One region of the Serratia sp. PL7 genome, then DNA from elsewhere that is predicted to be linked to it. Evidence: riboswitches for the same ligand, from Rfam matches in the RefSeq annotation. Region 1 holds a riboswitch; each other region holds the start of a gene.
What was found. Region 1 has a riboswitch for thiamine pyrophosphate ahead of N6G83_RS02285 (TenA family protein). Riboswitches for the same ligand answer to the same signal wherever they lie in the genome.

Region 1 (7,279 bases):
CGCCGCAGCAGCGCATCCACCGCGGCCCACAGCAGCACGGTCATCAGCACCAAAATAAACAGCGCGGCGAAGCAGACGTCGGTCTGCATGCGCGCGTTGGCGTTCAGCATCACGTAGCCCAGCCCTTCGGCCGAGCCGACCCATTCGCCGATGATGGCGCCGATCGGCGCGACGGCGGCGGCCATGCGCAGGCCGGAGCCGAAGGCCGGTAGCGCCGCCATCAGCCGCACGTGCCGCAGCTGCGCCCAGCGCGAAGCGCGCATCGTGCGCGCCAGATCGAGATAGTCGTTGTTGACCCGGCGCAGCCCGTCGAAAAAGGCCGACACCACCGGGAAGAAAATCACCAGCACCGCCATCGCCACCTTGGCGCTCATGCCGAAGCCGAACCACAGCACCAGCAGTGGCGCCAGGGCGAACACCGGTATCGCCTGGCTGGTGAGCACCAGTGGCATCAGCCAGCGCTGCAGCCGCGGCGAGAAGATCATGCACAGCGCCAGCGCCGCGCCGAGCAGCACGCCCAGCACCAGCCCGCTGACGATCTCCGAAGCCGTGACCAGCGTGTGCCAGGCGAGATAGCCGCGCCCGTCCCACAGCGCCTGCGCCACCGCGCCCGGCGTGGGCAGCAGAAAGGCCGGAATGCCGCTTTGCGCCGCCAGCCACCACAGCAGCAGCAGGCCAGCAAACACCGTCAGCCCACGCCGCAGGCGGGTGAGGCCACGCTCTTCGGCAATCTTCATTGCGCGGCCCTCACCAGCTGTTGCAGCAGCTCGGCCTGGCTTTTCAGCAGGTCGGCGTCATCCGGCGCGCGCGGCGGTTGCCCGCTGATACGGTGGGTATCGTCGAGGCCCAGCGGCCAGGGCGACAGTACCAGCAGCCGGTGGCTCAGGCGGCAGGCCTCCATCGGATCGTGGGTGATCAGCAGTACGGTATTTTGCGCCAGCAGCTCGGCGGCCAGGCTTTGGATCTCGGCGCGGGTAATGGCGTCCAATGCGGAGAAGGGTTCGTCCATCAGCACGATCGGCTGGCGTTCGTAGAGCGTGCGGGCGATGGCGGCGCGCTGGCGCATGCCGCCGGACAGCGCGGCGGGCAGGCTGCGGCCATGCGCGGCCAGGCCTACGCGTTCGAGCAGATGCGCCACCCACGCCCGATCCGCCACTTCGCCGCGCAGCCGCGAGCCGAGGGCGACGTTCTCTTCGACGGTTAGCCACGGGTAGAGCAGGTCTTTTTGCCCCATGTAGGCGATGCGCCCGGCGATCGGCAAACCGTCGCTGCCGGTCACCGTACCCGAACTGGCCTGCGCCAGGCCGGCGATGATCTTCAGCAGGCTGGTTTTGCCGGCGCCGCTGGCGCCGAGCAGGGCGACGAAGCTGCCGCCGGCGATGTCGAAGCTCAGCCGGTCGAAGACGATTTGCTGACCGAAACGCAGGCTGAGATCCCGCACCTGGATGCCGGGCGGGAGAAGCGGGGAGGTCATGAGGCGTTCAGCCCCATCTGCCAAAATGCCGATTCCAGCTGGGTGGCGGTGGTGAAAATCTGCGCCAGCTCGGTGAAGCGGCCTTGTGCGCCGCGCTGGTGGCCGACGGTTTCCAGCAGTTCGATGGCGGCACGCACGCCGGCCAGATAGCCCTCGTCGCCGTAGTTGCGGATCCAGGAGGCGTAAGGATTGCCCTCCATCTGAGTGGCGGGATCGTGCAGCAGCCGCAGGCCGATTTCGGCATAGCCGGCCACGCAGGGCAGCAGGCCGGCCAGCAGATCGAGGGCGTCGCCGGCATGGCCGATATCCAGCACGTAGCGGGTGTAGTTCATGGTTTCCGCCGCTTCCGGCTGGGCGGCGATCTGCGCTTCGCTCAGCCCCCATTCGGCGCAGTAGGCCACGTGCAACGGCAGTTCGGCGACGATGCCGTTGAGCGAGGCGGTGGCGGCGCGCATCTCCGGCAGGGTGCGTAGCTTGCTGACCAGCAGCGCGTAGGCGCGGGCGAAGTGCAGCAGAAACAGATAGTCCTGGGTCAGGTAGCGGCGAAAAGCGCGTTCAGGCAAGGTGCCGGCGGCCAGCTGCTGCAGAAATGGATGATCGACGTAATCTTGCCAGTGGCTGCCGGCATGGTGGCGCAGCCGGCCGTAAAGACCGCTTTCGAACAGGGTAGTGATGGACATGGGACCTCCTTGAGTCAGTGGAGATCCGGGCACGCTGGGGTATGAACAGGCAACGGGTGAGAGCGTTGTTGCCTAACCGTCCCTTCGCTGGCATGACCCAGATCAGGTTCAAAGGGTTCGGCTTGCGCCATCTCAGCCCGTAACAGGACACCCCTCGGAGCTGCTTGTTATACGACATTTGTTTTTTGATTACAATCGCCGGGCGGTGCGGCGGCAATCGGTTCGTTTAGTGCGATCGAGGGTGATTTTGCTGGCGCAAGGCGCGCGGTTTTTGTCACTGTAGGCTCATGTTTTGCCTCTGAGGATGATGCCCGATGAAAAAGATTGGTTTTCTCTCGTTTGGCCACTGGTCGCCTTCCGCCCAGTCCGGCACCCGTTCCGCGGCGGATGCGCTGCTGCAGTCCATCGATCTGGCGGTCGCCGCCGAAGATCTGGGGGCGGACGGCGCCTATTTTCGCGTGCACCACTTCGCGCGCCAGCTGGGATCGCCGTTCCCGCTGTTGGCCGCCATCGGCGCCAAAACCCAACGCATCGAGATCGGCACCGGCGTGATCGACATGCGCTATGAAAATCCGCTGTACATGGTGGAGGACGCTGGCGCGGCGGATCTGATCGCCGGCGGGCGGCTGCAGCTCGGCATCAGCCGCGGCTCGCCGGAGCAGGTGATCGACGGCTGGCGCTATTTCGGCTATGCCCCGGCCGACGGCGAAACCGATGCGGACATGGCCCGCCGCCATACCGAAGTGTTCCTGGAAGCGCTGCGCGGCGAAGGGTTCGCCGAGCCCAATCCGCAGCCGATGTTCCCGAATCCGCCCGGGCTGCTGCGGCCGGAACCGTTTTCCGCCGGGCTGCGCGACCGCATCTGGTGGGGCGCCGGCTCCAATGCCACCGCCGTCTGGGCGGCGAAGCTCGGCATGCACCTGCAAAGCTCGACGCTCAAGAACGACGAGACCGGCGAACCCTTCCACATCCAGCAAGCCAAGCAGATCCGCGCCTACCGCGCCGCCTGGCAAGAGGCCGGCCACACGCATGAGCCGCGGGTTTCCGTGAGCCGTAGCATCTTCGCGCTGGTGGATCAGCGGGATCGCAACTACTTCGGCGGCAGCGGTAAGGAAGGCGACCAACTGGGGTATATCGATGCGCAAACCCGGGCGATCTTTGGCCGCAGTTACGCCGCAGAACCTGACGCGCTGATCGAACAGCTGGCGCAGGACGAGGCCATCGCCGAAGCGGATACCTTGCTGCTGACCGTGCCTAACCAACTGGGCGTGGATTACAACGCCCACGTTATCGAATCGATTTTAACCCATGTCGCGCCGGCGCTTGGCTGGCGCTAAACGGAGGAGCTGGATGTCACGCATTTTCATTACCGGCTCGGTGGACGGGCTGGGCCGCGCCGCCGCGCAAACGCTGTTGGACGAAGGACATCAGGTGATTCTGCATGCGCGTGAGCCCGGCCGTCTGGACGCGGTGCGCGATCTGCTGGATCGCGGTGCACAGGCGACGATCGGCGATCTGTCCGATGTGCAGCAGATCCGGCAGCTCGCCGAGCAGGTCAATCGCCTCGGTCGCCCGGACGCGGTGATCCACAATGCCGGTATGTTTACCGGACCGCAGGTGATGCCGGTGAACGTCATAGCGCCCTACCTGCTGACGGCCCTGATCGAACGCCCCAAGCGTATCGTCTATCTGAGCAGCAGTATGCACTTTGACGGCGTGGCGGAACTGAACGGCGTGGATTGGCTTGGCGGCGCCGCAGGCTCTTATTCGGACAGCAAACTGTTCGTCACCGCGCTGGCCGCCGCCGTGGCGCGCCTGTGGCCTGACGTGATCAGCAGCGCGGTCGATCCCGGTTGGGTGCCGACAAAAATGGGCGGCGCGGACGCGCCCGACGATCTGGCGCTGGGGCATGTGACGCAGGCGTGGCTGGTGAGCAGCGATGAACCGCAGGCCCTGGCGTCCGGCGGATATTGGCACCATCAGCAGCGCCTCGAACCCCATGCAGCGGTACACGACGAGGCGTTTCAAACGGCGCTGCTGGCGCAATTGGCGCGCGCCGGCGGGGTGAGCTTGCCGCAGGTTTGAATGGTTATTCCTTCCAGGCCCGTCGAGGTTATCGGCGGGCTTTTTTATGCCCGCAGGGTGAACCCGTGGCGCTTTTCTTATACAGTGGTTGTCTGGCCTGTTTTGCTCTTTCTTGTAATTATCGCCATGCATACATTCCTGATTATCGTCCCTGAAGGGGGCATGCTGTTCGAAGCGGCGGGCATCGCCGATATCCTGATGCAGGCTAATCGCCTGAGTTCCGCCGAGACGCCGCTGTATCAGATCGCGGTCGCCACTACGCAATCTCACCGGGTGGTGCACGGCCTGTCCGGGCTGAGCCTGTTGGCTGACCATCGCCTGGCGGATCTCGATCCGGCCCAGCCGCGCGATACCGTCATTGTTGCCGGCAAGGGGGCAACCGAAGAAGAGGGCGCCCTGGTGGCGGATTGGCTGCGCCGCGCGGCGCCGCAGACGCGCCGTATCGCCTCGGTTTGCGGCGGGGCTCTGCTGCTGGCCGAAGCCGGATTGCTGGACGGGCGGCGGGCGACTACCCACTGGCGGCTGGCGGAAACGCTGCAGGCGCGCTTCCCGCGGGTGCAGGTTGAAAACGGCCCGATCTACGTGCAGGACGGGCCGATTTGGACCTCCGGCGGCGTCAGTTCCGGCTTCGATCTGACGCTGGCGCTGGTGGAGGATGATTACGGCTTCGTGCAGGCGCGCGAAGTGGCGCAGGATCTGGTGATGTTTCTGCGCCGCCCCGGCGGGCAGGCGCAGTTCAGCCGCTACCCGCTCAACCAGGCCAAATCGCCGGGCCCGATCCGCGACCTGCAGTCCTGGATCCTGGAAAACCTCGCCGACGATCTCAGCGTCGATCGGTTGGCCGAACGCGTGGCGATGAGCCCGCGCAACTTTACCCGCGTATTCACCCGCGAGACGGGCATTTCTCCCGCCAAATTCGTCGAAGAAGGCCGGTTGCATACCGCCAGGCAGCGCCTGGAGCAGAGTGCGCAAGGCATCGAGCAGATCGCCCTGGCCACCGGCTTTGGCAACGGCCTTAACCTACGGCGGGTGTTTGAGCGCAAACTGCAGCTGACCCCGAGCGAATACCGCGAACGCTTCCATGCGCGCAATTTGGCGTAAATTGATCGGTAAACGTCATTTACGCCGCCTCGGGGCAGGGCTAGAGTCGAGGCAAAGCCCAAAACGAGGAGTGCATCATGGTGAGAGTAGGCATTAATGGATTTGGCAGGATCGGACGCAACGTGCTGCGCGCGGCGCTGGGGCGCAGCGATTTTGAAGTGGTGGCGATCAACGATCTGACGGACAGCAAAACGCTGGCGCACCTGCTGAAATACGACACGCTTTCCGGCACGCTGGCGGCCAGGGTGGAAGCCGGCGACAACCAACTGCTGCTGGACGGCCGGCCGATTCAGGTGTTTTCGCAGCGCGACCCCGCCGAGATCCCCTGGAGCAGCGTGGGCGTTGACGTGGTGATCGAAGCGACGGGCTTCTTTACCGACAAGGCCAAGGCGGAAGTGCACATCACGCACGGCGGCGCCAAGCGGGTGATTATCTCGGCGCCGGCCAAGAACGACGACATCACCATCGTCATGGGGGTTAACGACCAGCTTTACGATCCGGCGCTGCATAAAGTGGTCAGCAACGGCAGCTGCACCACTAACGGGCTGGCGCCCGCCGCGCAGGTGCTGCATCAGGCGTTCGGCATCGAATACGGGCTGATGAACACTACTCACGCCTATACCAATAGCCAGGCGCTGCACGATCAGCCGGAAAAAGATCTGCGCGGCGCGCGGGCGGCGGCGGAATCGATCGTGCCTTATTCCAGCGGCGCGGCCAAGGCGCTCGGCAAGGTGATCCCGGATCTCGACGGCAGGTTGACCGGTTACTCGCTGCGGGTGCCGGTGCCGGTCGTCTCGATCGTCGATCTGACGGTGACGCTGAAACGCCCGGCGACGGTGGAAGAGATTAACGCCGCTTTCCGCGCGGCGGCATCCGGCCCGCTGAAAGGGATCCTGGGCTACAGCGATGAACCGCTGGTGTCGAGCGACTACCGGGGTGATGCGCGTTCGTCGATCATCGACGGGCTGTCCACGCTGGTGATCGGCGGCAATCTGGTGAAAGTGCTCGCCTGGTATGACAACGAATGGGGCTTCTCCAATCGGTTGGTCGATCTGGCGCTGCTGATGGAAAAACGCGGGCTGTAAACGCCCCATAGCAAAAAGCCCGCTTAAGTTTCCTTAAGCGGGCTTCTCTAAATATGGCTCCTCTGACTGGACTCGAACCAGTGACATACGGATTAACAGTCCGCCGTTCTACCGACTGAACTACAGAGGAATCGTGTGAACGGGGCGCATGATATCCAGCGGCCCCGGGTGTGTCAACGCTAAATTGCCCCAGGCGGTGCGACTGCTCGGTATCTGAGCAATAAGCCCGTCAATCAGCCCATTGCGCGTCGTTTTCCACCTGGCCGCGCAACAGGCGCGCCAGCGGATCCTGGCGGTAGAAGCGGCAAAAGTGCTGATACAGCGCCGGGAAGCGTTCGGCCAGCAGCTCGGGAGCGCTGAAGAAATACTCCGACAGCACGGCGAAGCACTCGGCCGCATCGGTGGCGGCATAGGCATCCATGCTGGCGGCCTCTTCACCGACCATGTCGATCTCGTCCTGCAGGCTTTCCATCGCGGCGTGCAGATCGTGCTCCCAGGCGGCCACCTCGCGCAGTGGGATCGGCGGTACGCCGGTGGCGACGCCGCCGTTGCGCATATCCAGCTTGTGCACCGCTTCGTGGATCACCAGATTGAAACCAGAGAGATCGAAAGAGTCCTGCACGTCTTGCCAGTTGAGCACGATCGGCCCCTGTTCCCAGCTTTGGCCAGACTGCACCACTGGCCCCGAGTGCACCAGGCCGATCTCGTCCTGCCATTCGTCTTCCACCACGAACGGGGTGGGGTAGAGCAGAATTTCGTTGAAGCCGTCGAGGCACTCCGCGCCGAGTTCCAGCACCGGCAAGGCGAACAGCAGGGCGATGCGCGCCTGCATTTGCGATGTGAGCTGCAGCCCC
Region 2 (7,279 bases), on a different contig from region 1:
CGGGATGGATTCCACCAACGGGTTCAGCGCCTGCAGGTGGCGTTGCGCCAGCGCCGCCTTACCGGTGGCGGTATCGGCGCTGCGGTAGAGGATTTGCCGCTGCAGGTTGGTAACGTGCAGCTGGTCGTCGTCGGCCAGCAGCAGCGTGCCGACGCCGGCGGCGGCCAGGTACAACGAAGCCGGGGAACCGAGCCCGCCCAAACCGACGATCAGCACCGTGGCGCGCTTGAGTTTCTCCTGGCCTTCCGGGCCGACGTCCTCCAGCAGCAGCTGGCGGCTGTAGCGCAGGAATTCCTGATCGTTAAGCATCGCTCGACCCCTCGCCTTCGATCAGCCGCAGCAGCTCGGCCGTCGCCGCGCGCCAATCCGGCGCCTGGGTGATGGCGCTGACCACCGCCACGCTGCCGACGCCGCACGCCAGCACTGCCGGTACGCGATCGATACTGATCCCGCCGATCGCCACCGTCGGGTAATCCGCCAGGCCGGCGATGTGGCGTTTCAACTCCGTCAGCCCCTGCGGCGCCGAAGGCATGTCTTTGGTTTGGGTGGGGAAGATGTGCCCCAGCGCGATGTAGGACGGTTTCACCGCCAGCGCGCGCGCCAGTTCGGCGTCGTCATGGGTGGACACGCCGAGCCGCAACCCGGCGCGGTGAATGGCAGCCAGATCGGTGGTATCGAGATCTTCCTGGCCCAGATGCACGCCGTAGGCGCCATGCTTGATCGCCAGCCGCCAGTAGTCGTTGATGAACAGCCGTGCCTGGTAACGCTGGCCCAGCGTGATGGCGGCGGCGATATCCTCTTCGACCTGCTCGTCAGGCAAATCCTTGATGCGCAGCTGGATCGTGGTGACGCCGACTTCCAGCAGGCGAGCGATCCATTCCACGCTGTCGACGACCGGGTAGAGTCCCAGCTTGTGGGGCGTTGCCGGGAAGGGGGTCGTGATATCAGTCATTGTTTGTCTCCTCTTGCAGGGAGCCGGCGCTGTGATACAGCTCGCTGCCGCGGGCACGGAATTCGGCGGACATTTTCTCCATGCCGGTCAGCTGCACTTCGATCGGCTTGGCGGCCTCCTGGGCGGCGGCGTAGTCGCGCACCTCCTGCGAAATCTTCATCGAGCAGAATTTCGGCCCGCACATTGAGCAGAAGTGGGCGACCTTGCCGGATTCCTGCGGCAGGGTTTCGTCGTGATAGGCGCGCGCGGTGGCCGGATCGAGCGCCAGATTGAACTGATCTTCCCAGCGAAATTCGAAACGCGCCTTGGACATGGCGTTATCGCGGATCTGCGCGCCCGGATGGCCCTTGGCCAGATCGGCGGCGTGGGCGGCGATCTTGTAGGTGATCAGGCCCTGTTTGACGTCTTCTTTGTTCGGCAGGCCGAGGTGCTCTTTCGGCGTGACGTAACACAGCATGGCGCAGCCGAACCAGCCGATCATCGCCGCGCCGATGCCGGAGGTGAAATGGTCATAGCCCGGGGCGATATCGGTGGTCAGCGGGCCGAGGGTGTAGAACGGCGCTTCGTGGCAGTGTTCCAGTTCTTCGGTCATATTGCGGCGGATCATCTGCATCGGCACATGGCCCGGGCCTTCGATCATCACCTGCACGTCGTATTCCCAGGCGATTTTGGTCAGCTCGCCCAGCGTATGCAGCTCGGCGAACTGGGCTTCGTCGTTGGCGTCCTGAATCGAGCCGGGGCGCAGGCCGTCGCCGAGCGACAGCGAAACGTCGTAGGCGGCGCAGATCTCGCAGATTTCACGGAAATGCTGATAGAGGAAGTTTTCCTGATGGTGCGACAGGCACCATTTGGCCATGATCGAGCCACCGCGCGACACGATGCCGGTCAGGCGTTTGGCGGTCATCGGCACGTAGCGCAGCAGCACGCCGGCGTGGATGGTGAAGTAGTCGACCCCTTGTTCCGCCTGTTCCAGCAGCGTATCGCGGAACATCGCCCAGGTGAGGTTTTCCGCCACGCCGTTGACCTTCTCCAGCGCCTGGTAGATAGGCACGGTGCCGATGGGCACCGGGCTGTTGCGCAGGATCCACTCGCGGGTTTCGTGAATATAGCGGCCGGTGGAGAGATCCATCACGGTGTCTGCGCCCCAGCGGGTGGCCCACACCAGCTTCTCCACCTCTTCTTCGATCGACGACGTGACCGCCGAGTTGCCGATATTGGCGTTCACCTTCACCAGGAAATTGCGGCCGATGATCATCGGCTCCGCCTCCGGGTGATTGATGTTGGCAGGAATGATGGCGCGGCCGGCGGCCACTTCCTGGCGCACGAACTCCGGCGTGATGTTGTCCGGCAGGTTGGCGCCCCAGCCCTGGCCCGGATGCTGGTGGCGCAGCACCTCGCCGCGAATGCGCTCGCGCCCCATGTTTTCACGGATGGCGATGAACTCCATCTCCGGGGTGACGATGCCGGCGCGGGCATAGTGCAGCTGGGTCACGCACTTGCCCGGCAACGCCTTGCGCGGCAGCGGCAGATGTTCGAAGCGCAGGTGATCCAGCCCCTCGTCCGCCAGCCGCTGTTGGGTGAAGCCGGAGCTGGCGCCGCTGAGAGTCGTGGTATCGCCGCGCGCGTCGATCCAGCCGGCGCGCAGCTTGGCCAGGCCGGCGTGCACATCGAGCTCGGCCTGCGGATCGCCGTAGGGGCCGGCGGTGTCATACACCGGGATCGCCTCGTTCTGTTCATACTGCGGGCTATCTTTGCTGCCGCCGACCAGGGTCGGACTGAGCTGAATTTCGCGCATCGGCACCTGGATATCGCGGCGCGAGCCCTGCAGGTAGATGCGGCGTGAGTTTGGGAAAGCCATGCCTTGCAGCGTGTCGATAAACTGCTGGGCGGCTTCGCGTTGCGCTTTACGGGCGCGCGGGGGATTAATGTTAGACATAGCAAGTTCCTACCAGTGTGTTGGGTTGGGAAAGTTGCTTGTCTGGAGCTCGGAGGGAGTAATGATGGTGGCCGATAAGGCAGGGCGCCCGCAAGGGGGAGGCCGTGCCTGTGGCGATAGATTACTCTTGTTCCCTTCGCGGGTATTAACCCGATCAGGTTCCGCGGATCCCGAATTAACGGTCTCAGCCTGGCTGATTCGATGAACAAATCAGGCGCTAGGCACTCCGACAAGATGCCCCCAGTATAGGAGGGATATGAAAAAAAACTATAAAATTTTAACGCGCCGGATCCAGCGTCTGGTCCGGCAGCGGTTGCTGCGCGGCTTCTGCTTCCAACTGGATCAGCTTATCTTCCAGCGCAAAGCGCGCCGCCAGCGTTTCGCCGATATCCGACAAGGCCTGGTGGAATTCCAGACAAACCTCCTGATCGATATCCACTTCGGTATAGCGATCGTGGAACGCCATGATCTGTTCAGTATTGGCCCACAGCTTGGGATAGATGTTCACCGCCAGCGACATTTTCGGACTGGCTGCGCCTTCCACTTGTTTGATAATTCTGTCATAGATATGAAAATGCCCTGCGGAGAGGTAATCCACCAGGTTGTGGCAAAAGTTCTCCAGCGCTTTTTCATTCAGCGGCGTATGCTTTTCTTTATTCGGTTTGAGGCCTACCAGCGTGCAGTAGGCGACCAGCAACTGTTTGCGGGCCTGAAGCCATTGATCAACTAATTCATTACTACCGCCAACGCGCTGAGTCAGCCTTTCCAAACGGTTGAGCATGTTTGACTCCGTGTAAGTAACAAAAGTAACCGGTAAGTTATTAAAATGTAACAAAGCCGATTTGTAGAGTGCCAGTGAAGCTGAGGTTGTGCAACAACGATATGGAACTTGCATTAACGGGCAATGAAAACGGCTGGTGGATCGTCAGCCATGAAAGCAAACTTTGGTTACCGAACGGTGAATTACCGTCGGGGACGGCCGCCGCCCTCGGGCTGCAGGGCCACATGGCGCGCACCATCGGTGAATGGGAGGGCGCGCCGGTCTGGCTGGTACGCCAGGCGATGCCGCGGGAGATGGGATCGGTGCGTCAGCTGTTGGATCAGGATCGCGGTCTGTTCCAGCTTGCCGGGCGCGGCGTTCAGTTGGCGGATTTCTACCGCTCTCATCGCTATTGCGGCTACTGCGGCCATGAGATGCACCTCAGCCGCTCCGAAAGCGCCTGCCTGTGCGGCCACTGCAAAGAGCGGTACTACCCGCAGATTGCGCCCTGCGTGATCGTCGCCATTCGGCGCGACGATCAGATCCTGCTGGCGCAACACGTGCGCCATCGCGGCGGCATCCACACGGTGCTGGCCGGCTTCGTCGAGGTGGGCGAAACGCTGGAACAGGCGGTAGCGCGCGAAGTGATGGAAGAGAGCAATATCGAAATCAAGAACCTGCGCTACGTCACTTCACAACCCTGGCCGTTCCCACACTCGCTGATGATGGCCTTTATGGCCGATTACCATCAGGGCGACCTTCGTCACGATCCCAAGGAGCTGCTCAACGCCGGCTGGTATCGCTACGACCAACTGCCACTGTTGCCGCCGCCCGGCACCGTGGCGCGCCGGTTGATTGAGGACACCGTGGCGCTGTGCCGGGCAGAATAATGTACAATGGCCGGCAGATTATTAAGGGAGCCCCATAAATGACTGAGTTGAAGAACGATCGCTACCTGCGCGCGCTGTTGCGCCAGCCGGTGGATGTGACCCCCGTATGGATGATGCGCCAGGCCGGTCGTTATTTACCGGAGTACAAGGCGACCCGCGCCCAGGCCGGTGATTTCATGTCGCTGTGCAAGAACGCGGAGCTGGCCTGTGAGGTTACGCTGCAGCCGCTGCGCCGCTATGCGCTGGACGCCGCCATTCTGTTCTCCGACATTCTCACCATTCCCGACGCCATGGGGCTTGGCCTGTACTTTGAAGCCGGCGAAGGCCCGCGTTTCAGCTCACCCATCACCTGCCGTGCTGACGTCGACAAACTGCCGGTGTTCGATCCAGAAGTGGAGTTGGGCTATGTGATGAACGCGGTGCGTACCATCCGCCGCGAGCTGAAGGGCGAAGTGCCGCTGATCGGCTTCTCCGGCAGCCCATGGACATTGGCTACCTATATGGTTGAGGGCGGCAGCAGCAAGGCCTTCACCAAGCTGAAGAAGATGATGTATGCCGAACCGGCCACGCTGCACCTGTTGCTGGACAAGCTGGCGGACAGCGTGATCCTGTACCTCAACGCCCAGATCAAGGCCGGCGCGCAGTCGGTGATGGTGTTCGACACCTGGGGCGGCGTGTTGACCGGGCGCGATTACCGCGAGTTCTCGTTGCACTACATGCACAAGATCGTCGATGGCCTGCTGCGTGAGAATGACGGCCGCCGCGTGCCGGTGACGCTGTTTACCAAAGGCGGCGGGCAGTGGCTGGAGGCGATGGCTGCCACCGGCTGCGATGCGCTGGGGCTGGATTGGACCACCGACATCGCCGACGCTCGTCGGCGCGTGGGCGATAAAGTGGCGCTGCAGGGCAACATGGATCCGTCGATGCTTTATGCTTCCCCGGCGCGCATCGCGGAAGAAGTGGAGACCATTCTGGCCGGTTTCGGCCACGGCAACGGCCATGTGTTCAACTTGGGCCACGGCATCCATCAGGATGTGCCGCCTGAGCACGCCGGCGCCTTCGTCGAGGCGGTGCACGCGCAGTCGGCGAAATACCACCGTTAAGGATTTGATGTGACCGATATGCAGGCCCTGCGCGCCGAACAGCTGCGGCGCGCGGCTGAAGTCATTCGCTACGACGATCTGCCGGCCGACCCGCCGGCCTTCATCGCCGGTGCCGACGTGGGCTTCGAGCAGGAGGGGGCGGTGACGCGCGCCGCCATCGCCATCCTGCGCTATCCGTCGCTGGAGCTGGTGGAGTATCAGGTGGCGCGTATCGCCACCGTCATGCCTTATATCCCGGGTTTCCTGTCGTTTCGCGAATACCCGGCGCTGTTGGCCGCCTGGGCTCAGCTGCGGCAAAAGCCGGGGTTGATCTTCGTCGATGGACATGGCATTTCGCATCCGCGGCGTCTCGGCGTCGCCAGCCATTTCGGCCTGCTGGTCGATGTACCGACCATCGGCGTGGCCAAGAAGCGCCTGTGCGGCAAATTTGCGCCGCTGGACGCCGCCGTCGGCGCGCTGGCACTGTTGGAAGATAAGGGTGAACAGCTGGGCTGGGTATGGCGCAGCAAGGCGCGCTGCAACCCGCTGTTCATCTCTACCGGTCACCGCGTGGGCGCCGACAGCGCGCTGGCGTGGGTGCAGCGCTGTATGGCGGGCTACCGTTTGCCGGAGCCGACCCGTTGGGCTGATGCCATCGCATCGCGGCGCCCGGCGTTTCAGCGTTGGTTGCAGCAGCATCCGGAGGTGTCGCCATGAGCGATTTCGGGTACACTGCGCCGCAGATAACGCGTAAGAGAGTAAAGCATGCTACGTAACCCGATTCATTTACGTCTGGAACGGCACGAGGCTTGGCAACATTTGACCTTTATGGCCAGTTTGTGCGAGCGTATGTACCCGAATTACCAGATGTTCTGCAAACAGACCGAGTTCGGCGATCCGGCGGTTTATCGCCGCATTCTGGATTTGGTGTGGGAAACGCTGGTGGTGAAGGACGCCAAGGTCAACTTCGACAGCCAGCTCGAGAAGTTGGAAGAGGCGATTCCGTCGGCGGAAGATTACGATCTTTACGGCGTTTACCCGGCAATTGATGCCTGTATCGCATTAGGGGAACTGATCCATTCGCGGCTCGGCGGGGAGACGCTGGAGCACGCCATCGCCATCAGCGAAACATCGATTCGCACCGTGGCGATGTTGGAAATGACTCAAGCCGGTAAGGAAATGACCGACGAAGAGTTGGGCAGTTTGCCTGCGGTAGAGGAAGAATGGGATATTCAATGGGAAATTTTCCGCCTGTTGGACGCCTGTGAAGAGCGCGATATAGACCTGATCAAGGGGCTGCGATCCGACCTGCGAGAGGCCGGTGTCAGCAACATCGGGATAAATTTAGCGCAATAAGGCAGCAAAACGTGATTTAACGCCTGATTTGTCATGCCTTAAGGCTTCACATCCGCACCCTGTCTGGTCTACATTTGGGGGGCGTAAAAAAAGTGGCTATCGGTGCGTGTATGCAGGAGAGTGCTGTCAATCGGCATATCCGTCGCACTCGATGCTTTGCAAACGATAAACACACTGTAAGGATAACTTATGAACAAGACTCAACTGATTGATGTAATCGCGGACAAGGCTGACCTTTCCAAAGCACAAGCTAAACTGGCTCTGGAATCCACCCTGGCTGCTATTACTGAGTCTCTGAAAGAA
Region 3 (7,279 bases), on a different contig from region 1:
CTCCAGCGGAGTGACTACGCTGATGATGGGGGATGCATTAGCGATGGCCCTGATGCGCCAGCGTGGTTTTAATGCAGAAGACTTTGCCCGCTCCCATCCAGGTGGCAGCCTGGGTGCTCGCCTGCTAAATCGCGTCCATCATTTGATGCGTACTGGCGATCGCCTGCCGATGGTGCAAGAAAGCGCCAACGTGATGGAAGCCATGCTGGAGTTGAGCCGTACCGGACTAGGCTTGGTAGCCGTATGTGATGCACAGCAAAAAGTGGTGGGCGTGTTTACCGACGGTGACCTGCGCCGCTGGTTGGTGAAGGGTAATAGCCTCAATGATAGCCTCAGCCCGGCGATCACTCGCCCCGGCTACCGCTTGCCAGAACAGTGGCGTGCCGGGGAAGCCCTGGAAGCGCTGCACGAACAGCACATCAGCGCCGCTCCGGTGGTAGATATCGATGGTGTACTGGTAGGGGCAATCAACCTGCACGACCTGCATCAGGCCGGGATCGGCTGATAGTAGCAAACCTCTCAAGCAGGGGCGTAGCATGCTACGCCCGCTTAACGGCCTTGGCGCGTAGCTTTGCCCCTCAGCAGCGTTACTTCCAGTCTGGATTACCCTCAAACTGTTTCTTCAGCAACGCTTTCATCTGATCATCCGGTTTACCCAACCATTGATATTTGGCGTATTTCTTCGGATGGTCAATGGCCTGCGGCTTATTGGGCACTTCAATCCGCACGCCCCAAGCCTGGGACTTGTCTGCTTTAAAAGCCACAATCATAAAGTTATTGGCGCAGTCATGCGGCTTGCAGATGTTACCGATCTGGTAGCTTTGCCCTTGCCAGGTGACGGTTTCGGCTGGTGTGGAAGTGCCGATCCCTTTGCGCGCCCAACCCGGTAACTGTGCCTGGCCCTTCACCATATTTTTCCAACTGGTTTGGTAGCCCGGCTGCTGGATCAGATCTGAAGCAGTGATAATCTGTTCGGCAAAACTGCCGGTGCTAAATCCAAGCAGGGCCGCAACCAGGGCTCCCAGCAACCTCTTTTTTCCTATCATGGTCTTCTCCCTCGGTAAATCAAAAGCGTAGCTCCAAGTAGCTCAGACCACAATTAAACGGGAAAGTTGGCCCAGCGTTTTTCGTCAGACAACCTGCCAGTACCCTTTTTTGGTTGCCCCAACCCTGATTAACCGCTTTCCTTCCAGGAAGCGGTGGTAAATTTTCTTCCGACATTTCTTCCGACATTTCTTCCGACATTTCTTCCGACATTTCTTCCGACATTGTGGCAAGGCGTCCCCGCTTGTCACCAATACCTTCGATTAATGTCACCACCCGTTTAGCCAGCTTAAACTCAATCTCTGGCTCACCACCAAGCATGGAAATGATGCACCGGCCCAATACCCTGCCCCACCTCCAGGCTATCGGCCTGCTGTAAAGCCAGTTGCAGGTAGTTTTTTGCCGCTGCCACGGTATCGGCCCAGCTCTGGTGGCGCGGACGCAGGGCAGCCAGTGCCGCAGATAGGGTGCAACCGGTGCCGTGCGTGTGCCTGGTCGCTATGCGCGGCGCACTAAAGCGCTGCTCAAAGCCAGGAGCAAATAGCCAATCTGGGCTTTCCTCTTCACTTAGATGCCCCCCCTTCATCAACACCGCCTGACAGCCCATCGCCAACAATGCCTGGCCCTGCTCACGCATTTGCGCTTCGTTTTGTGCCGGAGCACAGGCCAGCAAAGCAGCGGCCTCAGGCAAGTTAGGCGTGATAATGGAAACCAATGGCATTAGCTCACGGCGGATGGATTCCACCGCATCCGGTGCCAGCAGCGGGTCACCACTTTTAGCCAGCATCACCGTATCCAGCACCACATAAGGCAGCTTGTAATGGCGTAGGCGCTCGGCCACTGCCCGCACGATATCGGCATTAGCCAACATGCCGATTTTAGCGCTATCGATACGCACATCGCTGAGTACCGAATCCAACTGGGCGGCCACAAATGCCGGTTCGATATGATATACCGACTGCACGCCACGGGTATTCTGCGCCACCAGCGCGGTGATCACGCTGGTGCCATAGGCCCCCAACGCGGAGAAGGCTTTCAGATCGGCCTGAATACCGGCTCCGCCGCTAGGATCGGTGCCAGCGATGGTGAGTGCGTTAATTCGTTTCATAGCAGATCCTCCATCCGCAGTTGGTAGAGGGCATCCAGAAAGGCGGCAGTAAAGCTGCCAGGGCCAGAACACTGCGCCGTGGCCCTTTCACCACATAGCGCCATCACGCGGCAAGCGGTGGCAACGTTATCCAGCCGATCGCCCGGCAAACTGCAAAATGCTGCTGCAACCGCTGAAAGCGCACAGCCAGTCCCCACCACGCGCGTCATTAATACATCACCACCCGTAACGGCCCAGTCTCGCTCGCCATCGGTGATGTAATCTGTCTCACCGGTGACGGCCACAATAGCCCCGCAATTACGCGCCAATACCTGTGCTGCGGGTAATGCCACCAGCGAGTCATCCTGGCTATCTACGCCACGGGCGCTGGTCTGCAGGCCGCTCAATGCAATGATTTCCGACGCGTTGCCACGGATCGCCACAGGCCGCAGGGTGAGCAAACGGCGGGCGAAGGTAGCGCGATATTCCAATCCCCCAACGGCAACCGGATCCAGTAACCAGGGTTTTTCAGCACAATTGGCAGCCTCTATGGCGGCTAGCATTGATTCTGCTCGCGATGCATGCAGGGTGCCGATATTGATCAACAGCGCATCGGCCACGCGACTGAACTGCGCGGCCTCTTCCGGTTCCACCACCATCGCGGGAGAAGCACCAAGCGCCAGCAGCACATTGGCCGTCAGCTCTTGCACCACTTCGTTGGTCAGGCAGTGGATCAACGGAGGTTGGCGTTTAAATTGGTTAAAACAGGCCGCGGCACGGGTGCCGGGTAACACATCAGGTCGAGTAAACATAATGCTCCCAACCGGCGTTCAAGAAGGCGGGTACCGGCTGAGATACCGCGACATCCCTACGCTGGCATAATCCAGATCAGGTAATACGGGTAATTTCTCAGCCCCTAAGGGCACCCCGAGTCGACGTTTGCCATTATTAGCGCTGCCGCCAGTGAGGTCAATCACGCGATAGCGTCAAAAAATAAAAAGAGACTCCGTCCCCCCCAGGTAATGTATAGTTCGCGTTTGACGGGGAAACCATGCTAACTCACTCATCTATCCGCCTTAACAAATACATTAGCGACAGCGGCATTTGTTCTCGTCGCACGGCCGATCTCCACATCAAGGAGGGCCACGTTTTCATCAACGGCCGGTTAGCCGCCTTGGGCGATCAGGTATTGGTCGGGGATATGGTGAAAGTTAACGGCCAGCCGATCGAACCGCGTAGTGCGGACGATTTGGTGCTTATCGCACTGAATAAGCCTGTTGGCATCATCACCAGCATGGGGAAGCACGTGCGGGATAACATCGGTGATTTCGTTAATCACAGCAGACGCGTCTTTCCTATCGGACGCCTGGATAAAGACTCCCAGGGGCTGATTTTCCTGACCAATGACGGCGAGTTGGTCAATAAGATCCTTCGTGCTGGCAATAATCATCAAAAAGAGTATCTGGTCACCGTCAACAAACCGGTGACCGATGAGTTTATTCAGGGCATGAGCGCAGGCGTCCCCATCCTGGGCACGGTGACTCAAAAATGCCTAGTGGAGAAAGAAGCTCCGCAGGTGTTTCGCATCACCCTGGTGCAAGGGCTTAACCGCCAAATCCGCCGCATGTGCAAATATTTTGGTTATGAAGTCACCAAGCTTGAGCGCGCACGTATTATGAACATCGTTCTGAAAGGGTTGCCGCTGGGCGAATGGCGGGATTTCACCACAGAGGAACGGCGCGAGCTATTTAAACTGGTTGAACACTCCTCATCCGAGGATATTTCCTCCCCGCTTCAATAACGCCAGATTTAAGCGACAGTAGCAATATAGCTCCTCGGACCATACTGATTAACCTGATACAAAATGCTCTGGATGCCCCTAAAAAGGGGGCGTACTGATAACGATCCGTTCACATAAAGGGGGCTGCAATTTTCTTGAATATCCGCACCGTTCCACTTTACTTCTCTTTCCGCTCGAAATTGCAATCAACCTCTCAAAACAGCCCGTAATTATCAGTTGATCTTGTTTTCATTCGGCTCTATCTTCTCGCATCCGGGTACATGAAGCGGCTCGCTGGATGCGGTCTATCCCTCCTCCCCCTTTCCGTCTACCACACGGATTTATGACTCTTCTCTTGTCAGAGTTACCACACAGCATTTGATAACTTTCGGTAAACATGAACTCAACGGTTAAAGATACCCTGGCAGCACGTGACGTCACCCTAACCCCGTGGACAGGCTTTTATTTCCTGCTGTCGCTGCTGATCAACTTCGCCCTCGGCTATCCATTTAGTCTGCTGTATGCCGTGGCGTTCGGCTGTGTGTTACTGCTGCTGTGGCGTCTCAGCCCACGCTTGCAAAAGAGTGTGATCGGGCTGTGTAGCCTCATCGCTGCCATGTATTTCCCGTTTGCTCAGGCCTATGGCTCGCCCAATTTTAATACCCTGCTGGCGTTACACTCGACCTCGGTGGAAGAGTCCAGCGAGATATTGACCATCTTCCCGTGGTACAGCTATCTGGTGTCGCTGTTTATTCTGGCTCTGGGCATTATCGCGTTGCGCCGTAAGCCAACCCCGAAAGGCGCTTGGAACACCCTCAACAGCTTATGTCTCACCATCAGCGTGGTCTGCTTTTTTGTCACGCCAGTACAGAATCTGGCGTACGGCGGCGTGTTTAAATTGACCGATTCTGGTTATCCCGTGTTTCGCTTCGTCAGAGATGTGATCGTCAATAACCAGGAAGTGATTGATGAAAAAGCCCGTATGCAGGCGCTTTCGCAACTGAAAGATTCCTGGAACGTGCTGGCGGTGAAACCGAAGTATCACATTTACATGGTAGTGATCGGCGAAAGCGCGCGGCGAGATGCCTTAGGTGCGTTTGGTGGGCACTGGGACAATACCCCCTTTGCCAGCCACGTAAACGGCACGCTATTGCTTAACTATATTGCGGCCAGCGGATCAACACAGAAATCGCTCGGCATTACGTTAACCCGTGTTATTAACGGTAAACCCCAGTATCAAGATAACTTCGTCACGTTGGCCAATCGGGCAGGTTTTCAGACCTGGTGGTTCTCAAACCAAGGCCAAATTGGTGAATATGACACCGCTATCGCCAGCATTGCCAAACGTGCCGATGAAGTGCAGTTTCTGAAAAACGGTGATTTTGAAGCAGATAAGAATACCCATGATGAAACGCTGCTCAAGATGACCGCCCAGGTTTTTGCCGCCCCGCGCAACACTAACCCGCAGCTGATCGTCTTGCACCTGATGGGTTCACATCCGCAAGCCTGCGACCGAACTCAGGGGAAATACGTGGACTTTGTACAATCCAAAGAAACCTCCTGCTATCTTTACACCATGACGCAAACTGACAGCCTGCTAAAACAGCTCTATCAGCAGTTACGCGATACCGGGGAAAGTTTCTCAATGGTCTACTTCTCCGATCACGGTCTGGCGTTTAAAGAGCGCGGTACCCAGGTGCAATATCTGGCGCACGATGACCAGTTTCAACAAAATTTTCAGGTCCCCTTTATGGTGCTTTCCAGCGATGACACCGAACACCGCCTGATTAAAGCCCCTCGTTCAGCCAATGATTTCCTGACCTTTTTCGCTTCGTGGACCGGGATAAAAACCAAAGAGCTGACGCCGAAATACTCGTTTCTTTCCGAGCAAAAAGCCGGCCCCGTCTATATCACCAACTTTAAGCTCAAGAAGGTGGACTACACCCATTTACCGACGGATATCTTTGAAACCCAAACGCGCTGAAGTGTAACAAGGTAGCCTTTGCATCTCGGGCCACTTTGTCTGTAATATGAGGCAGTTAAAATGGAAAGAGCCTGTTGACCAATGAAAAAACTCACTTTTCTGCCTCTCATTTTCCTGACACTGGCGCTGGCAGGTTGCACCAGTGACTACATTATCACGACTAAATATGGCGATAGCCTACAGGCCCACGGCGAACCGGACACTGACCGCAATAGCGGTATGACCAGCTATACTGACATGAACGGCGACTATCATCTGATCAATACCAATGATATTTCAGGGATAGTCAAAAAATAGCCTTTCCTGCGGCTGCGTGACTTTCACGCCCGCCATGCGTAAAGCCTTGCCATGGATTGCAGCGGTTGCATTTTTTATACAGGCCCTTAGAAACTGGCGGCCTGTTCATGATTAACGCCCCCGATAAAGGTTATATCCCATTTGCTGGGCAACAGCCGCAACCATTTTTTGCCCCCGCACGCTGTTACCAACGGGATCAAGTGGTGGTGAGAACGCAGCAATCCCCATTACACCAGGCACCACGGTCAAAATACCGCCCCCAACACCACTTTTACCTGGCAAACCAACGGTGTATGCCCAATCGCCAGAACTACCATACATCCCTTCCATCGTCATTTCTGCCAAAATAAAGGGCGTGTTAGACTCTGTCAGCACTCGCTTTTTGCTGACGGGGTTGATACCACCGGCGGCAATTGTCGCCCCCATCGTGGCCAATTCAATGGTATTAAGCAGCGTTGAACATTGACGGGTATACACATCGCAGGCTTCCATTGGATCGCAGTACATCGCATCGGCGCTATAGAGTAACCAGGCGATCGCACGGTTATGGAAGTTGGTCGTTTGCTCTGAATCATTCACCTCGTCAGAGAGTGCGATTTGTGCACCCGCTAACTGCTGTTGCATATCAAGAATACGCAACCAGCGGTTTTCACGGTCACTCGCTTTCACTAAGCTCACCGTTGACATTGCCCCGGCATTCACCAGCGGCGAGAGGGGTTTACCTTTATGTAGCTCCAGAGCAATCACTGAGTTAAAGGGCAAGCCAGTGGGATCGGCACCAATCTTGTCCTGAACCTGTTGTGGGCCAACATCTTCCAACGCCAAGGCGAGCGAGCACACTTTTGAAATTGACTCCAGCGCAAAGCGAAACTCCGCATCCCCCTGAGAAATGATATCCCCGTCAACGGTTACAATCACCAAGGCGGCTAAATGGCTTGGCACGCTCGCTAAAAAAGGGATATAGCTGGCATTCTCGCCGCCACTCAATGTGGAATACTGCGCATAGGCATCCGATGCCACCTGTTGAAGACGTTGTAAATCGATAGTCATGTTGTTGACTCCCAGACTGAATTTGCGGAGTTGGGAG
Region 4 (7,279 bases), on a different contig from region 1:
ACGGAGTTCGTGGTCGATCTGGAAAACCAGACGGTGAACGCCGGGGGCAAAAGCTACCCGTTTGAGATCGACAGCTTCCGCCGCCACTGCATGATTAACGGTTTGGACAGCATTGGCCTGACGTTGCAGCACGAAGCGGAGATTTCCCGCTACGAAGCGCAGCAACCGGCGTTTCTGAACTAAACCTCAGCCTCACCCGCCGCCCGGCGGGTGAGGCTTTCATCAAAATCACCAATAGCCTAACCACTTCCACCATACCCCACCAATCAGCGCCCAGATCAGCAGGTTGACCACGCTCATGATAAAGCCGGTTTTCCACCATTCCCCCAGGGTGGCATAGCCCGACCCAAAGATGATCGGCGCGGTACCGGTAGCATAATGGGTTAACGACATCATCAGCGAAGACGAGAAGGCCAGGATCAGGCCAAGCAGAGCCGGAGGCGCACCAAGGGCAATACCTGCGGCAAAGAACGCGGCGAACATGGCGGTCACGTGCGCGGTGGTACTGGCAAAGAAGTAATGCGAATAGAGATAGACGAGCGTTAGCAGAATGGTCCCTCCGACCCAGCTCATCCCCATATGATCGATACCCGAACCTACCGTTTGTGACAGCCAGGCAATCAGACCCAGTTTGCCGAGGTAGGTCGCCATCATCACCAAGGCGGCAAACCAGACCACGGTATCCCAGGCCCCTTTGTGCTTCAGCACGTCGTCCCAGCTCAGTACGCCAGTTGCCAGCAGGATCGCCAAACCAATCACCGCTGCCGTCGTTGGGTTAACCGCCAGTGCGGGGCCAAAAATCATCGCCGGAACTCCGGCCCACATCACCAGCAACAGGGCAAACACACCCAGCGTGATTTTCTCTGGCAGGGTTATCCGCCCCAGAGTTTGCAGCTTATCTTGTGCAAACAATGGCGCATCCGGGGTGCTTTTGATTTCAGGTGGATACAACCAATAAACTACCAGCGGCATGACGATCAGCGAACAAATCGCCGGTACCAGCGCCGCTACCGCCCACATACCCCAGGTCAGTTCAAACTCCGAACCGGCACCTTTGGCGATCAAATTGACAATCAGCGGGTTAGGCGCGGTAGCAGTAATAAACATCGCCGAGGTGATCGGGTTGATGTTGTAGTTCACCAGCGAGAGATAGCGGCCAATCTTGCCGGAGGTGTTCAGCTCGGGCTTGGAGCCAAAGCTGTCCGCTATCGATTTCATTATCGGGTGAATGATCCCGCCGCCACGGGCGGTATTGCTCGGCGTAACCGGTGCCAGCACGGTTTCCGCCAGGGTTAACGCATAGGCGATCCCCAGCGTTTTCTTGCCAAACAGCGAGATAAAGTAGTAGCCAATGCGCGATCCCAGGCCGGTTTTATTCAGGCTCAGGGAGATCATGATCGAGAAACCGATCAGCCAGATGAGTTGGTTGGAGAACCCGCTCAGTGCATCGTCCAGCGCGGCCCCCGGCTTGCCAGGGTTGGTCACTCCCGTCACGGCCACCAGCGCAATGGCAATGATGGATACGGCGCCGATCGGCATCGCCTTGCCGATAATGGCAATGATGGTACCAATAAACAGTGCCAGCAAATGCCAGGCATTCGGTGCCACCCCTTCAGGGACGGGGATCACAAACCAGATCAGCAGAGCAGCGATAACGGCACAGAGGGAGGGAACAGGTTTGAGCGGCGTTAGTTTATCCATAACATACCCACTTTTTTCAACGGGATCGGCATCTCAATAGCAAGATGGATAAGAGCGTGAAGCTCACGCTCTGAGTCCGTTTATCTTAGTGAGAATGGAGCGGTTTTCTCAATGATATGTATCAACTAACCGGGTGTTACAGCTCACACTTCGCGAACTTTGGCACACATCCACAGCGCCAGGATGGCAAGCAGAGTAATCAGGTAGTAAACCGCAGAGTGCCCAAAGTTTTCCACCAACGCGCCTTGCAGTACACCGGCCAGGATCACCCCCGTCGAAATGCTGTTGGTAAACATGGTGGTCGCGGCACCGGGCCGCCCCGGCATCAGATCCTGAAAATACAACATGCCGATCCCGGCAACAATGCCGATAAACACCGCGTTGAACAGTTGCAACACCATCAACGCCAGTTGGAACTTAAACAGCACCAGCCCGGCATAAAACAGCACGCCTGCTGCCACTGCAAACAGCATCATATTGCGTTTGCCAAAGCGTTTGACGTAATACCCCGCCAGCAGCATAGCCGGGATCTCCAGCCCGGCCGCGGTGCCCATCAGCCAACCTGCCAGCCGTTCTGGCAAGCCCAGATCGGCAGTGATGTACAGTGGCATATCGATGATATACATGGTGTTGCAGGTCCACATCAGCATCGAGGCCACAAACAGCAGGCGCACATCGGGATCGCGCCAGGCGCTGATTGGCGCGATAGGCGGAGAATCTACGCTGATCTCAACGTTGGCGCGGGGCACCGAAGGCAATATCAGCCACACCAGCAGCACGCTGACGACAAAAATCCCCGCCGCAATTATAAACATCACGGTAAAGCCGTAGTTCAGTGCCAACATAAACGACAGCGGCGGGCCGATCACCCAGGCCAGTGAAAGCTGAGCACGCATCACCGAACTGAACATCACTACTTCACGTGCCGAGCTGTCCGCATACTCACGCGCCAGGGCAAAAATCTGCGGCATGGCGGTATTGGCAATCGCGGCCAGCAATACACCAGCAGTGATCAAGGTCAGATAATCACGGTTGAACGCAAACAACAGGCTATTGCCCACCGCCATGGCACAGCACACTAGGATCAGCTTGCGCCGATCGCCACGGGTATCCGAACGCTTGGCCAACAGGAAGCTGACGGCAATCCCGGCGATGGCATTCACGGTATAGAACATACCCACCCATAACGGGCGCACCTTTACCTCGGTGGTCAAAAACAGGCTCAGCGTGGGGGCTTGCAGCGCTCCGGCAATGCCGGTCAGGAAGGCTATCAACAAGAAGGCGGCAAAAACGGGATTAAAACGGCGCGGCAACCAGCGTCTGAAACTCATGGCGATATCCCTATCCAGAAATAAAGAAGGCTATGCTACAGAAGGAAAATTGCCGAAGGAAGTCAAGACGGCAGATAAAAATGCCAGTGGGTTGCCCCACTGGCTGGTGAAAAGCACCATTACTCAGAAACACTTTGCGGTGAACGTCAGATACGCTCACGGTATTGCTTGTCGCTCAGCGTGGCGATGTCCCACTGGGTCAAATGGGCCAGCATCTCCAGCCGCGCCTGTTCAGGTACCACCCGCAGCCAATCGGCCTGCTGGCGGCGGATCGCGGTGAAATAACGCTGATAAAACTGTTTAGTTAACAGAACCGTCATTTGTTATCCCTCCGCTGATTCAACTGCCCTCATTATCGGCGTAATATAGGGAAAGATAAATTGACGACTTGATGCCAGAGAGTTCCTCTTTTATGTCCACCTCACGCCTGCAACAACAGTTCATCCGCCTGTGGCAACGCTGCCATGGACAAACCACCGAAACCACGCTGCAAGAGTTGGCAGAGGTGCTCAGTTGCTCCCGTCGCCATGTTCGCTCGCTACTGGGAGCCATGCAGCACGAGGGCTGGCTGACATGGCAGGCCGAATCCGGCCGGGGTAAACGTTCGCAGCTCAGCTTCCACTACACCGGGTTGGCATTGCAACAACAGCGTGCCGAAGAATTGCTGGAACAGGATCGCATCGATCAGTTAGTCCAGTTGGTGGGCGATAAAGACGTGGTACGCCAAATGCTGCTTTCCCAGCTGGGACGCAGCTTCCGCCAGGGGAAACATATCCTGCGCGTGCTCTACTATCGTCAGCTTTACAACCTGTTGCCCGGCTCGGCACTACGCCGTTCAGAAACTCACCTGGCAAGACAGATTTTCAACGGCCTGACGAGGGTAAACGAGGAAAACGGGGAACTGGAACCCGATCTTTCGCATCATTGGCAAACAATCACCCCTTTGCACTGGCGCTTTTATCTACGTCCGGCGATCCATTTTCACCATGGCCGTGAGCTGGAAATGGAAGATGTGATCCAGTCGCTCAACCGCCTGATCCCACAACCGCTATTTTCACATATCGACAGGATCGACTCGCCCACGCCCTATGTCATCGATGTGCATCTGCACACGCCGGACTACTGGCTGCCCTGGCTGCTAAGCAGCGTACATGCCATGATCCTGCCGCGCGAATGGCAGAGCCTGCCGGATTTTGCCCGCCATCCGATCGGCACCGGCCCCTATCGCGTGATACACAACAATCAGAGCCAGATGAAAATCCATGCCTTTGACGACTACTTTGGCTATCGCGCCCTGATCGATGAGGTCAACATTTGGGTATTACCGGAAATCACCGAAGAGCTGGCCCACTCCGGCGTCCAACTGCAGGGAGATGATACCGGTAGGAACGAGCTGGAAAGCCGTCTCGAAGAAGGCTGTTATTTTCTGCTGTTCGACCAGCGTTCGGCACTGGCGGCCGACCCGGAGATCCGCAGTTGGCTAAGCGAACTGATCAATCCGATCGCGCTGCTGAGCCATGCCGGGCCGCTCTACCAGCGTTACTGGGCTCCGGCCTATGGCATTCTCCCGCGCTGGTTACATAACCGTGTGTTGGGGCAGCAACCCAAGCCTGCGGGCTTAACTGAATTGACCCTGACCTTCTACAGCGAACATTCCGAGTTCCACGCAATCAAGCAGGCTATCGCCTCTCTGCTGGCTGAGCAGGGCATCAAACTCAATGTACAGGTCGTGGATTATGAAGCCTGGCATAAGGGCAAAGCGCAAAGCGATCTGTGGTTAGGCAGCGCCAACTTCACCCTGCCGCTGGAGTTTTCGCTATTTGCCACGCTGTATGAACTGCCGTTGATCCAACACTGTTTGACGGAGGATATCGCGCAGGATGCCGCTCAGTGGCGAGAAAATCGCCTGTCCATGGCCGAATTTTGCCAGCGCCTGGTCAGCAACCATCAGTTGCATCCGTTATTCCACCACTGGCTGCAACTGCATGGTCAACGCAGTATGCGTGGGGTACGAATGAATACCCTCGGCTGGTTCGATTTTAAATCTGCCTGGTTTGCGCCGCCGGAAGCATAATCGCCTTTCACCCACGCCGCTAAGCCTCTACAATAGCGCCGACTCAACGGGGTGCGGATAACCCGCCAATTTTTGGCCAACGGTTTTCCGCTGAGAGCACACCCGTCGAACCTGATCCGGTCAATACCGGCGGAGGGATTTGAGCATGGCGCGTTAACCTTCGTTAACCCAGTCCTCAGATACCTTTGCCCCCTTTACTATTAGGAGTGCAAAGTGGTCAAAAAATACCTGCCCTGTTTATTACTGCTAGCGGCGATGCCCGTCCTGGCCAAGCCAACGCTGACGGTCTACACCTACGACTCTTTCGCTGCCGACTGGGGCCCTGGCCCGGCGGTAAAAAAAGCCTTTGAGGCCGAATGTGACTGCGAATTGAAATTCGTGGCGCTGGAAGACGGCGTGTCGTTACTCAATCGCCTGAGAATGGAAGGCAAAAACAGCGCCGCCGACGTGGTTTTGGGGCTGGACAACAACCTGCTGCAAGCCGCGCAGCAAACGGATCTGTTCTCCGCCAGCCAAGTCGATACTAGCAAGCTCACGGTTCCCGGTGGCTGGCACAACCAGACCTTCGTTCCCTACGACTATGGCTACTTTGCTTTCGTCTACAACAAAGACAAGCTGAAGAACCCGCCGACCAGCCTGAAAGAGTTGGTAAGCAGCGATCGCCCCCTGAAGATCATCTATCAGGATCCGCGCACCAGCACACCAGGTCTTGGCCTGCTGCTCTGGATGCAGAAAGTATATGGCGACGAGGCACCGCTTGCCTGGCAACGGTTGGCGAAGAAAACCGTCACCGTTACCAAAGGCTGGAGTGAAGCCTACGGCCTGTTCCTGAAAGGGGAAGGCGACATGGTACTGAGCTACACCACCTCCCCCGCCTACCATCTGATCGAAGAGAAAAAAGACCTCTATGCGGCGGCCAACTTCAGCGAAGGCCACTACCTGCAAATCGAAGTCGCTGGCAAGCTAAAGGCCAGCAAACAGCCGGAACTGGCCGAGCGCTTCATGCAGTTTATGGTCTCCCCGGCCTTCCAGAACACCATTCCCACCGGCAACTGGATGTACCCGGTGATCAAGACGGAACTGCCCGCCGGTTTCGAACAGATGAGCGTGCCGCAAACGGCATTGCAATTCAGTGCCGAGGAAGTGGCACAACAGCGTGGTAACTGGATCCGAGCATGGCAAACTGCCGTCAGCCACTGATCCCCCGCTGGTTATGGCCGGGGCTGATGGCCGCAGGTCTGATCCTGCTGATCGCGTTGGCGGCCATGGGCTCGCTGTGGCGTCATGCGCCAGAAAGTGATTGGCGCAGCCTGTGGCAAGACAGCTACCTGTGGCATGTAGTGCGCTTTACCTTTTGGCAGGCGCTACTCTCTGCCGTGATCTCGGTGGTGCCTGCCATCTGGCTGGCCCGAGCGTTATACCGGCGGCGCTTCCCTGGCCGTAATCTGCTGCTGCGGCTGTGCGCCATGACGCTGGTGCTGCCGGTGCTGGTGGCTGTATTTGGCATGCTGAGCGTCTACGGCAGGCAAGGCTGGCTGGCAACGCTGTGTGGTTGGCTGGGCGTGAACTACAGCTTTTCGCCTTATGGCCTGCAAGGCATCCTGCTGGCGCATCTGTTCTTTAATATGCCGCTGGCCACCCGCCTTCTGCTACAGGCGCTGGAGAACATCCCCACCGAGCAGCGCCAACTGGCCGCACAGCTGGGGATGAACGGCTGGCAGCAGTTCCGCTTTGTGGAATGGCCTGCGTTACGCCGCCAGATCCTCCCCAGCGGCGCACTGGTGTTTATGTTGTGTTTTGCCAGCTTTGCAACCGTGCTGTCGTTGGGCGGCGGGCCACAGGCCACCACCATAGAGCTAGCGATCTATCAGGCCTTGAGTTACGACTACGATCTCAGCCGCGCGGCACTGCTAGCGCTGATCCAACTGGCTTGCTGCCTGGGGCTGGTGGTGCTCAGCCAGCGTTTGAGCCAGGCTCTGCCGGTTGGCCATACCCACGCCCAGCGCTGGCGCGATCCGCAGGACAGTCTGGGGCGGCGCATTAGCGATACGCTATTTATTGTCGCTGCGCTACTGTTACTGCTACCTCCGTTGCTGGCGGTGATCATCGATGGTGCCAACCAGACGCTGGTCACCGTGCTGCAACAGCCCATTCTCTGGCAGGCCCTGTTCAC

Region 2: linked by a shared signal. The riboswitch ahead of thiC (phosphomethylpyrimidine synthase ThiC) and the one ahead of N6G83_RS02285 (TenA family protein) in region 1 are both predicted to bind thiamine pyrophosphate.
Region 3: linked by a shared signal. The riboswitch ahead of thiM (hydroxyethylthiazole kinase) and the one ahead of N6G83_RS02285 (TenA family protein) in region 1 are both predicted to bind thiamine pyrophosphate.
Region 4: linked by a shared signal. The riboswitch ahead of thiB (thiamine ABC transporter substrate binding subunit) and the one ahead of N6G83_RS02285 (TenA family protein) in region 1 are both predicted to bind thiamine pyrophosphate.

What each region holds. Positions count from the first base shown of each region.
Region 1 covers NZ_CAMFLB010000001.1:473,669-480,947, forward strand. The annotation lists gene N6G83_RS02275 (ABC transporter permease) at 1-737, opposite strand, end outside; gene N6G83_RS02280 (ABC transporter ATP-binding protein) at 734-1,474, opposite strand; gene N6G83_RS02285 (TenA family protein) at 1,471-2,154, opposite strand; TPP riboswitch at 2,217-2,319, opposite strand; gene N6G83_RS02290 (LLM class flavin-dependent oxidoreductase) at 2,469-3,491, shown strand; gene N6G83_RS02295 (SDR family NAD(P)-dependent oxidoreductase) at 3,505-4,239, shown strand; gene N6G83_RS02300 (GlxA family transcriptional regulator) at 4,366-5,340, shown strand; gene gap (type I glyceraldehyde-3-phosphate dehydrogenase) at 5,418-6,425, shown strand; tRNA gene N6G83_RS02310 (tRNA-Asn) at 6,480-6,555, opposite strand; gene mtfA (DgsA anti-repressor MtfA) at 6,655-7,279, opposite strand, start outside.
Region 2 covers NZ_CAMFLB010000045.1:18,910-26,188, forward strand. The annotation lists gene N6G83_RS52110 (HesA/MoeB/ThiF family protein) at 1-309, opposite strand, end outside; gene thiE (thiamine phosphate synthase) at 302-952, opposite strand; gene thiC (phosphomethylpyrimidine synthase ThiC) at 945-2,888, opposite strand; TPP riboswitch at 3,003-3,127, opposite strand; gene N6G83_RS52125 (Rsd/AlgQ family anti-sigma factor) at 3,166-3,669, opposite strand; gene nudC (NAD(+) diphosphatase) at 3,771-4,538, shown strand; gene hemE (uroporphyrinogen decarboxylase) at 4,577-5,641, shown strand; gene nfi (deoxyribonuclease V) at 5,651-6,337, shown strand; gene N6G83_RS52145 (YjaG family protein) at 6,386-6,976, shown strand; gene hupA (nucleoid-associated protein HU-alpha) at 7,166-7,279, shown strand, end outside.
Region 3 covers NZ_CAMFLB010000007.1:129,256-136,534, forward strand. The annotation lists gene gutQ (arabinose-5-phosphate isomerase GutQ) at 1-505, shown strand, start outside; gene N6G83_RS26695 (inhibitor of vertebrate lysozyme family protein) at 588-1,046, opposite strand; gene N6G83_RS26700 (hypothetical protein) at 1,066-1,365, opposite strand; gene thiD (bifunctional hydroxymethylpyrimidine kinase/phosphomethylpyrimidine kinase) at 1,352-2,152, opposite strand; gene thiM (hydroxyethylthiazole kinase) at 2,149-2,943, opposite strand; TPP riboswitch at 2,980-3,071, opposite strand; gene rluF (23S rRNA pseudouridine(2604) synthase RluF) at 3,183-3,932, shown strand; gene N6G83_RS26720 (phosphoethanolamine transferase) at 4,309-5,895, shown strand; gene N6G83_RS26725 (YgdI/YgdR family lipoprotein) at 5,977-6,192, shown strand; gene glsA (glutaminase A) at 6,304-7,242, opposite strand.
Region 4 covers NZ_CAMFLB010000018.1:182,083-189,361, reverse strand. The annotation lists gene leuD (3-isopropylmalate dehydratase small subunit) at 1-183, shown strand, start outside; gene N6G83_RS40125 (DASS family sodium-coupled anion symporter) at 229-1,701, opposite strand; gene N6G83_RS40120 (sugar efflux transporter) at 1,845-3,032, opposite strand; gene sgrT (glucose uptake inhibitor SgrT) at 3,179-3,352, opposite strand; gene sgrR (HTH-type transcriptional regulator SgrR) at 3,445-5,106, shown strand; TPP riboswitch at 5,144-5,262, shown strand; gene thiB (thiamine ABC transporter substrate binding subunit) at 5,320-6,306, shown strand; gene thiP (thiamine/thiamine pyrophosphate ABC transporter permease ThiP) at 6,282-7,279, shown strand, end outside.